DNA from 2 places in the Paraburkholderia sp. GV068 genome. Region 2 is predicted to be linked to the other one. Evidence: riboswitches for the same ligand, from Rfam matches in the RefSeq annotation. Region 2 holds a riboswitch; the other holds the start of a gene.

Region 1 (4,418 bases), on a different contig from region 2:
GCCGCCCGACACTTCGAGCTTCATCACGCCGATCAGTTGCAACGCGCCGACGAGCGCGCGGAAAAACCAGTGGATGATGCTCGTCACCGCGAACTGCCGCGACGCGCGATGCGGCCACAGCCACGCGAGCGGAAACACCAGCACCGAAAACAGCACGCCGCAGATGCCGAACACGACGAAAGCCATGCCCGTGGCGAAGAATCGCCACGTGTAGTCAAGCCGCGCGGTCATGCCACTCCCACTGCCAAAGGACGCCGGCGCCCTGCCAGGCCGCGGGCTCGCCGGTTTCGAGACAATGCAGCAGCGCCTGGCTTTGCGTGGCGAAGCGGCTTGCTGCGGGCTCCTCCTGGTCGTGCAGGCCCGGCGATGCGGACCGTGTACAGACCAGATGGCCGAGCGCCGTTTCGTTACTCAAGAGCAGCGCGATCGCGCCGCCCTGCACTTCATCGTCGATCGTTCCGTATGCGGGGTCGGCCGGTTCGTCGGCGTAGACCAGCAGGACCGGTGACGCCGATTGCGTTGCGTGTTGCGCATACGCCTCGAGCAGCGCATAACCGAGCGTTTCCGGGCCCGCCGAAATGGCGCTCGCCGCCGAGCGGTCGCCGCGCGCGATGCCGAACACGCCCGTCATCGCATTGAGCACCGAGAGGCTGAAGGCCGTCGGCGACACCGGCTCGCCGGATCTGATGGCGCGCAGGATCTCCGTGGTGCGGCGCAGTTCGCCGTGCCGCGACGCGAACACGACGCGCGCCTCGTCGGCCCCGACGCAATCGTGCGCCACCTTCAGCGCGGCTTTCGAGAGCGTGCTGAGACGCCGCCGCACGATCGGTTCGATAAAACCGATGTCGGGTGCGGCGGTGGCGGCAGCAGGCCAGCTAGACCAGCGAGCGACCGGAATGGTCCAGTGCGGATCGGGCATATCGGTGTTCGCGCGTTGAAGCAAGGAGAGGCTGAAGCGCCTGACGGAATACGCAGCCGTCACAGCGTATGCGCGCCGCGCGGACCGGCAATTTCCAGCCGGGGGACAATCCAGACTTCTTTTGTAGGGTTCAGCGAATTAACGGCACTTTGGCCCGATTATTTAGGCCATTGACGATTGGCCGTGTAGTTTGGCTCAGGCTTCCTTAGTCGCCGGAATCATACTGAATATTCTGAATTAAATCAGCCACAAAAGACGTATCCATCTGTATCCGTCTCGCGTTTACGACGCTAATTTGAGTGCTATGGCGATTTGCAGAAATTTCCCATCTGGGCCTGGGAATATCCCTACATCTGTAGGTTTTTGGGAATTCGACTGTCAGACGGTCGCGTTCGCAAAGAGAATCCCCTAGATGCTTTCAATTAACTTTCTGCGACGACTGTTGCAGTCGAATACATGCGATCCGATTTCACGCGAATTCTGCTCCCGGCAGAACGGTCGCGCGGCGACGCCTGCTATAATCCGTCCCTCATTGGGGAGTAGCCGCCCCGCGCCACGTTCGCCCGGCATCTAGCCGGGCTCGCAACAACGTGCGCTCGCGGGGGCGCCTGTCAACAGACTTGGCCGTCATGGCCGTGGCAGCCGCAGCCTCTGGCCTGGCGAGACCGATGACCCACACCCCGCCGCAATTGGGCCCGGCGTGTCGTGGGTCGTCGCTCGTTCATTTCCCGGCCCGCGGATTCCAACCCACGTGTTCCACGCTTTCCTCATTTCCACCGGAGCGGTCGCGCTCGCCGAAATCGGCGACAAGACGCAGCTGCTGTCGCTCGTGCTCGCCGCGCGTTATCGCAAGCCGATGCCGATCATCCTCGGCGTGCTGGTCGCGACGCTCGTCAATCACGCGGGCGCGGGCGCGCTCGGCGCGTGGCTCGGCTCGCTGCTCACGCCGGCCATCATGCGCTGGGCGCTGGCCATTTCATTCATCGGCATGGGTTTGTGGATTCTCGTGCCCGACAAGCTCGACGACGAAGAAGCCAACACGAACCGCACGCATCTTGGCGTGTTCGGCGCGACTGTCGTGGCCTTCTTCCTCGCGGAAATGGGCGACAAGACGCAGATCGCGACGGTTGCGCTCGCCGCGCGCTTTCACGACTTCTTCGGCGTGGTGGCGGGCACCACGCTCGGCATGATGATCGCCAACGTCCCGGCGATCCTGCTCGGCGACCGCTTCGCGCACCGTCTGCCGACCGGCATCGTGCACGGCATCGCCGCCGTGCTGTTCGTGGTTCTCGGAACGATGGCGCTGTTCGGCGGCGGGCTCTGACGACGTGCGCGCGATGCCGGCATTTGCCGGATCGCGCTCTTGTCACGCTTTTATCGCGCTTGCGGTCGCGTCGCGGTCATTGCACGGCTTTCGCGCCCGACGCGGCAGCCGGCGACGCTGCAGCCGGCACCGGCGTTTCGTTGGAAGCACCCGCGCTGTTGCCAAGCGGAATCTTGACCGTGCGCACGACGCCGTTGCCAAGCGGGAAGTCGGCAAGCGCACTGCGCGCCAGATACGGCATGGCCCTCACCAGCGACGACTCGCCGCCCGAGTTGCGCGCGGTCACGTTGTAGACCTCCTTGCCCGTCGCGCGCTCGGTGATCCGCACGCCGAGCAGATGCGTGAAGATCGGATAGCTCTGGTTCACGTAGCCTGCGGGAAACGGACCCCACGGCCCCCACGGATCGTACGGACGGCCCCAGCCCCAGTAAGGCGCCGGCCACGGGTTGTAGTAGACCGGCTCGGCCACCGTCACCATGTCCGAGCGGATTCCATACGAGAGCCCGACGAGATAGCGCGCGTCGTTGCCGTCAACCTGGCGGAACGCATGCGTGGCGAGTTCGTTGGCGATGATGCGCTCATAGGTGGTCAGCTCGAGATTGTTCCGCTGGTCGGGCTCGCGTGTGAACGCGTAGGTGCGGGCCGCGTCGCCGCCGCTCCAGTCGGAGAACGCGGTGACCTGCGTGGTCACGTAGGTCGTGCAGCCGGACAGCAGCACGCTCAGTGCCGCGAGCAGCAGCATGGCCCGGCGCGTCCAGATATTCGTTGTCATGGTCTACCTCGTGAAGCGTTTCTGTTCGTTCGTCTTTCATTGTACGTATGACCGTCGATCGCGCCGCGCCGTTCCGCTCCCTTCCGCTCCCACGCCGCAGGAGCTTGAGCGTGAGCAAGAGCGGTGCGGGCGTCCGAGCGCGCATCGGCCGAACGGCTATCTGAAAAGCGCGCGCCGCACGATTGCCCGAGGCTTTGTACAATGGCTCGACAAGCCCGGCTCGCGCGTCTTCGTGCGCCGGCCGCTCGAGTCCCATCACTACAGAACGCCATGGCCGATACCGCAACGCCCAATGTGATCCGCCGCGCCGATTATGCGCCGCCCGCTTTTCTGATCGACACCGTCGCGCTCGAGTTCGATCTGCTGCCCGAACGCACGGTCGTAAAGAACACGATGCGCGTGCGCCGCAACCCGGACGCCGCGCGCGCGCCGCATCTCGAACTGATGGGCGAACAACTGGAGTTCGTCGGCGCGACGCTCGACGGTCAGCCGTTCGCCAACGCGCATCCGCACGAGCACGGGCTGGTGCTCGACAACGTGCCCGACAGCTTCGAGCTCACGCTCACCAGCATCTGCAATCCGGCGGCGAATACGACGCTCTCGGGCCTGTATGTGTCGAGCGGAAACTTCTTTACGCAGTGCGAGGCCGAGGGCTTTCGGCGCATCACCTATTTCCTCGACCGGCCGGACGTGATGTCGACCTACACGGTCACGCTGCGAGCCAGCAAAGCCGATTATCCGGTGCTGCTGTCGAACGGCAATCTGCTCGAGGAAGGCGATCTGCCGGACGGCCGTCATTTCGCGCGCTGGGAAGATCCGTTCAGGAAGCCGAGCTATCTGTTCGCGCTTGTCGCCGGCAAGCTCGTTGCGCTCGAAGAGCGTGTGAAAACCGGCTCGGGCAAGGAAAAGCTGCTGCAGGTGTGGGTCGAGCCGCATGATCTCGACAAGACCCGTCACGCGATGGATTCGCTGATCAATTCGATCCGCTGGGACGAACAACGCTTCGGCCTCGAACTCGATCTCGACCGCTTCATGATCGTCGCGGTGAGCGACTTCAACATGGGCGCGATGGAAAACAAGGGGCTCAACATCTTCAACACGAAGTACGTGCTGGCGAACCCGGAAACGGCGACCGACACGGACTTCGCGAACATCGAGGCGGTGGTCGGCCACGAGTATTTCCATAACTGGACCGGCAACCGCGTGACCTGCCGCGACTGGTTCCAGTTGAGCCTGAAGGAAGGCCTGACCGTGTTCCGCGATCAGGAATTCTCCGCCGACATGGCCGCCGGACTGACCAGCAGCGGCGACGAAGCGGCGCGCGCGACGAAGCGCATCGAAGACGTGCGCGTGCTCCGCCAGATGCAGTTCGCCGAAGACGCCGGCCCGATGGCTCACCCGGT
Region 2 (4,418 bases):
ATGCAGGTCGGCCACCACGGGCTGACCATGTACCAGGTCACCTAAGGAGGTGACTTTCACTATTAGAATGCGTTTCATTCCATTACCATTCAACAAGCGGACTTCACTTCAGCATCCGTGAGACCTATACCTCGATGCTGTGCAGTGACCTGAAGGAAATCAACGGCAGGATATCCAGCTTAGATTATCCCGGACTTGGTCCGAGGGTTCCCACACGCCGGGAGCAATCAAAACGACTTTGGTTCAGATCGGCGGCAGGGCGGTTCGTAGCAGCGGTATTTTCGACATAGCAATAGAGCAACTATCTATTTGCAAGCTATCGGAAGGCTGCCTGGGGCGCCCGGGTTCCGGGTTGTTGCACGCGAGTCGCGTAGGATCATACAGGACCCAGCGGGTACGGGACCTTGGCGTACTCAGTCTCCGGTCGTGCGTGGAGAGACGTTTCGTAGACCTGAGGCGGAGCAGATCCGGCCGTCGTGCTCGAAAACGTGGTCCCGCAGTACCATCGACAAACCGCCAAAACAACTGCAACTCGCCCAACGCGCTGCCCCACCCACACGCCTCGTAGCCCCCGCCTCACCTCTTCGCTGAAATTTCAGATCGTTCTCATCCATTCGCTGAATCGCCGCGCGCTGCCTATGCAATTCCCATCGATATGGGAATAGTTGCGCGTCGGCCTACGCCGACCCTTTCGCATTCCAGTGCGACAGGCATTGCGAGATCACTCGCCGGACTAAGAGCTTTATTTGCAATTCATGCACAAAATAACCAGATCAATTCTCGCGGCATCGGTGGTTCTTCTTTCGCAGATTCCTTGCGCACAAGCGGCGCCGCAAGCGGGCGCAAGCCAGTTCGCCGGTCCTTATGTTGGTTTCAAGCTAGGCGTCAATAATTCGGATGCATCGGGCGCATTCAACAAGGCGTCGCATAACACGGTGTTTCCGGGCTTCACCGCCGGATACAACTTCGACGTGCAGCGGTTCGTGGTAGGAGCCGAGGCTTTCGCGGATTTGCACCACGGCTCCACCACCTTCAAGGACGCCGGAATCGACGCCAAATTCGGCATGCCGTTTAACCAGTTCATGCCGTACATTCGCGCCGGCTTTACGGGCGACGACCCCGATACGCGGTTCCATTGGGGCCTCGGCGTGGACTACAAGTTCGCGGAGCATGTCAGCGCGGTCGCCGAATGGACCACGGACTCGAGCCATCACGACGGCACGAAGAGAACAAACAATAGCTTCACGGTAGGCGTCCAGTATCACTTCAATTAATGACTCGATGAGCTTGCGCGCGGCAAGAAAACAGACCGCTGCGCAAGCTGCATGGACACCACACTTGGCACGCAGTAAAAGCTCGGCTCACGGCGAACACAGTCAACAAGCTTCTTTGCGAAGGCTTGTTGCCTCCGCCCACTCCCGCTAAAATCCCCGGGTCACTGGGGAGTAGCCTTCCTTCACGCATCGCGGCATCGCCTGAAGGAGAGCGCGTCAACATACTTGGCCTGCGGGTCATGGCGCGTTCGACCGGGTCGGTTTGGCGAGACCATTGGCGCACTGCTTCGTTCTGGTCGGACGGGTCGCGGTGCGTCATGGTTCGTCTTACGTCCGACCTCGGAGCCGCTGTGAAATCCCGCGCTGTTCAATCTCCTCGTCTTCTGCTCAACTTGCTGTCGCGCGATCTGCCGCGCCGCACGTTTTCGGTCCATCACGTCGATCACGTCAATCCCTTCGATGCACGGAGCCGCGCATGACCGGTCTTCTCATCGAACTGGCCATCATGCTGGTCGTCATCCTCGTGGCGGCCGAGCTTTTCACCAACGCGCTCGAACATCTCGGCGAGCGGCTTAAGATATCCGAAGGCGTGACCGGCTCGTTGTTCGCTGCAGTCGGCACCGCGTTGCCCGAGACGCTCGTGCCGCTGATAGCGATTGTCGGCGGGACGAGCGATCGTGCCGTCAACGAGGAGATCGGCGTGGGCGCGATTCTCGGCGCACCGTTGATGCTGTCCACGCTGTCCACCTTTCTGATGACGCTCGCCGTGCTGCGCTCGCGCGGCGTCGGCGGACGCGTCGCGCCGGAGCGTTCGGGCTTCACTCGCGATCTCAACTATTTCCTCTTTGCCTTCCTGCTGGCCGCCGCGGCCATGTATGTGCCGCATGAGCAGCGCATCGTGCGCGCGTTGTTCAGCGTCGCGCTCGTCGGCGTGTATGTCGCCTATGTCGTGGCGACTTTCCGCGCGTCGAACGATCTCGTCGATGCAGGCCACGGCACGGAAGCGCCCGGCAAGATGATGCTCGCGCGCCTCGGCGTGCCGACCAACCTCGCGACGATCGCCGTCCAACTGCTGATCGCGGTCGCGCTGCTCGTGTGGGGCGCCGAGGGTTTCATCCACGGCGTGCGGGGCGTGTCCGTGGTGGTCGGCGTATCGCCGCTGCTGCTGTCGCTGCTGATCATTCCGATCGCCACGGAGTTGCCGGAGAAGGTCAACAGCATCCTGTGGATTCGCCGCGGCAAGGACACACTCGCGTTCGGCAACATCACGGGCGCGATGGTGTTTCAGGGCACCTTGTTGCCCGCTATCGGCATTCTGCTGACGCCGTGGACGCCGCGCATCGAGGTGGTGACGGGCATCGTCATCACACTGGTCGCGGCGGGCTGGCTGCGGCTCAACGCCCGCGAGCGCGGCGCGCCCGTGTGGGCGCTGCTGGTCTGCGGCGCGCTGTACGCCGCTTATCTGGCGATCACGCTAAGCCGTTAGGCGTTCGAGCCACGTCGCCGGCGAATCACAAGCCGCGGCGATGCTCCCGCCCAATACATCGATCTAACGGCTTTTCTCTCGCCAACTCCCGGAATCGCGCGATGCGGGACGACGGCATAATTTCACAAACCATTGCGACATGGGTCTCGACAAGCGCCGCCGACGAAATCACCGTTGCGCGGCGCATTCTTCGCGCATGTTGTCGATGCATCAAGCGGCAGGGAACCAGTCGAGCAAGTCCGCGGAGGCGGGTATGAGCCACATTGTCATCGTCGGATCGGGCGGCCATGCAAAAGTCGTCATCGATATTGTCGAGCAGGAAGGAAAGCACAGCATTGCCGGGTTAATCGACGCATACCGCAACGTTGGTGAACGGACGCTCGACTATCCAGTGCTAGGCGGCGAAGCCGATCTTCCCCGTCTCGTGGCTGAACACGATCTGCAAGGCACCATCATTGCAATCGGCGACAACGTCGTCCGCTCGAAAGTGGCGGCGAAGGTCGGAGCGCTTTGCCCCCAACTGCAGTTCATGAATGCCATTCATCCGCGGGCCACGATTGGTCGCGGCACAACGGTCGGGGCGGGCAGTGTAGTGATGGCTGGAGCGGTCGTTAATCCCGACTGCCGCGTAGGCCAGTTCTGTATTCTGAACACGAACTCGTCGCTGGATCACGACTCTGTGATGGACGAGTTTTCGAGCCTGGCGCCCGGAGCGATAACGGGTGGCAACTGCCGGATCGGTGCGTATTCCGCCATTAGCATCGGCGCAGTGCTTCGCCACGGCATCAACGTCGGGGAGCACAGCATCGTTGGCGCGGGAGCTACCGTTCTGAGGGACGTCGAGCCCTATTCGGTCGTCTACGGCAGTCCCGCCAGGAAGGTGCGCGACAGGGTTGCCGGGGCCCGCTATCTGTGAATGCAGGCCGCACCACGTTCACCCTGTCTACAACTTGCCCGGCAGTTCCATGCGGCAATAAAGTCATCGTGCACTAAACCGCAACACGCACTGGATTTATATGAACGTTGTTACGTCGGATGACAGCATCGGCGTCGTGCCGACTCATCCTCTATCGAAGCATTTCATTGTGATCGGCTACCGGGACGGGGCTTTCTCGACCATCCCTAACAAGTTCTTCAGGAACTGGCTGGATGAAGAGGCCTCCGACGGAGTGTTTCATATCGGCCGATGCAGTGTTCTCGGCGTGGGTTCGGTCGCCAGATACGACGGCCATGCGCAGAAGCTGGTGATTGGAAAGAACGTCGCAGGCGGTATGGGGCTCAAGTTCATTCTGAACGCCCAGCATGAAACGAAGACCATATCGACGACCATGTTCAGCATCTACGGCAACGGTCTCACCAATGCAATGATGCCGCAATACGCTGACACCGTTATTCATAACGATGTGTGGATCGGCGACGAGGCTGTATTCCTGGGCGGCAGCGTCATCGAAAGTGGATGCGTTATCGGTGCGCGCTCGCTGATACCGCCGAACTTCCGCAGCGAACCGTATGGTATCTATGCGGGCTCGCCGGCGCGGCTGGTGCGTTTCCGCTTCTCGGAAAAAGTACGGGAGCGCTTGCTGGAGCTGGCATGGTGGGACATGTCGCTGCAGTGGATCAAAGACAATAACGATGCGTTCGTTGTCGATCTCACGGCG

What was found. A riboswitch is a leader RNA that binds a small molecule or an ion and turns the genes downstream of it on or off. The one in region 2 is predicted to bind manganese.
Region 1: linked by a shared signal. The riboswitch ahead of C8K18_RS00205 (TMEM165/GDT1 family protein) and the one ahead of C8K18_RS23225 (sodium:calcium antiporter) in region 2 are both predicted to bind manganese.

Annotation. Positions count from the first base shown of each region.
Region 1 is NZ_QBUB01000001.1:36,740-41,157, reverse strand. Features, by position in the region: gene C8K18_RS00215 (1-acyl-sn-glycerol-3-phosphate acyltransferase) at 1-231, opposite strand, end outside; gene C8K18_RS00210 (beta-ketoacyl synthase chain length factor) at 215-919, opposite strand; yybP-ykoY riboswitch at 1,442-1,659, shown strand; gene C8K18_RS00205 (TMEM165/GDT1 family protein) at 1,671-2,243, shown strand; gene C8K18_RS00200 (DUF4136 domain-containing protein) at 2,320-3,015, opposite strand; gene pepN (aminopeptidase N) at 3,286-4,418, shown strand, end outside.
Region 2 is NZ_QBUB01000012.1:141,274-145,691, forward strand. Features, by position in the region: gene waaC (lipopolysaccharide heptosyltransferase I) at 1-78, opposite strand, end outside; gene C8K18_RS23220 (outer membrane protein) at 792-1,274, shown strand; yybP-ykoY riboswitch at 1,429-1,613, shown strand; gene C8K18_RS23225 (sodium:calcium antiporter) at 1,750-2,760, shown strand; gene C8K18_RS23230 (acetyltransferase) at 3,014-3,676, shown strand; gene C8K18_RS23235 (acetyltransferase) at 3,777-4,418, shown strand, end outside.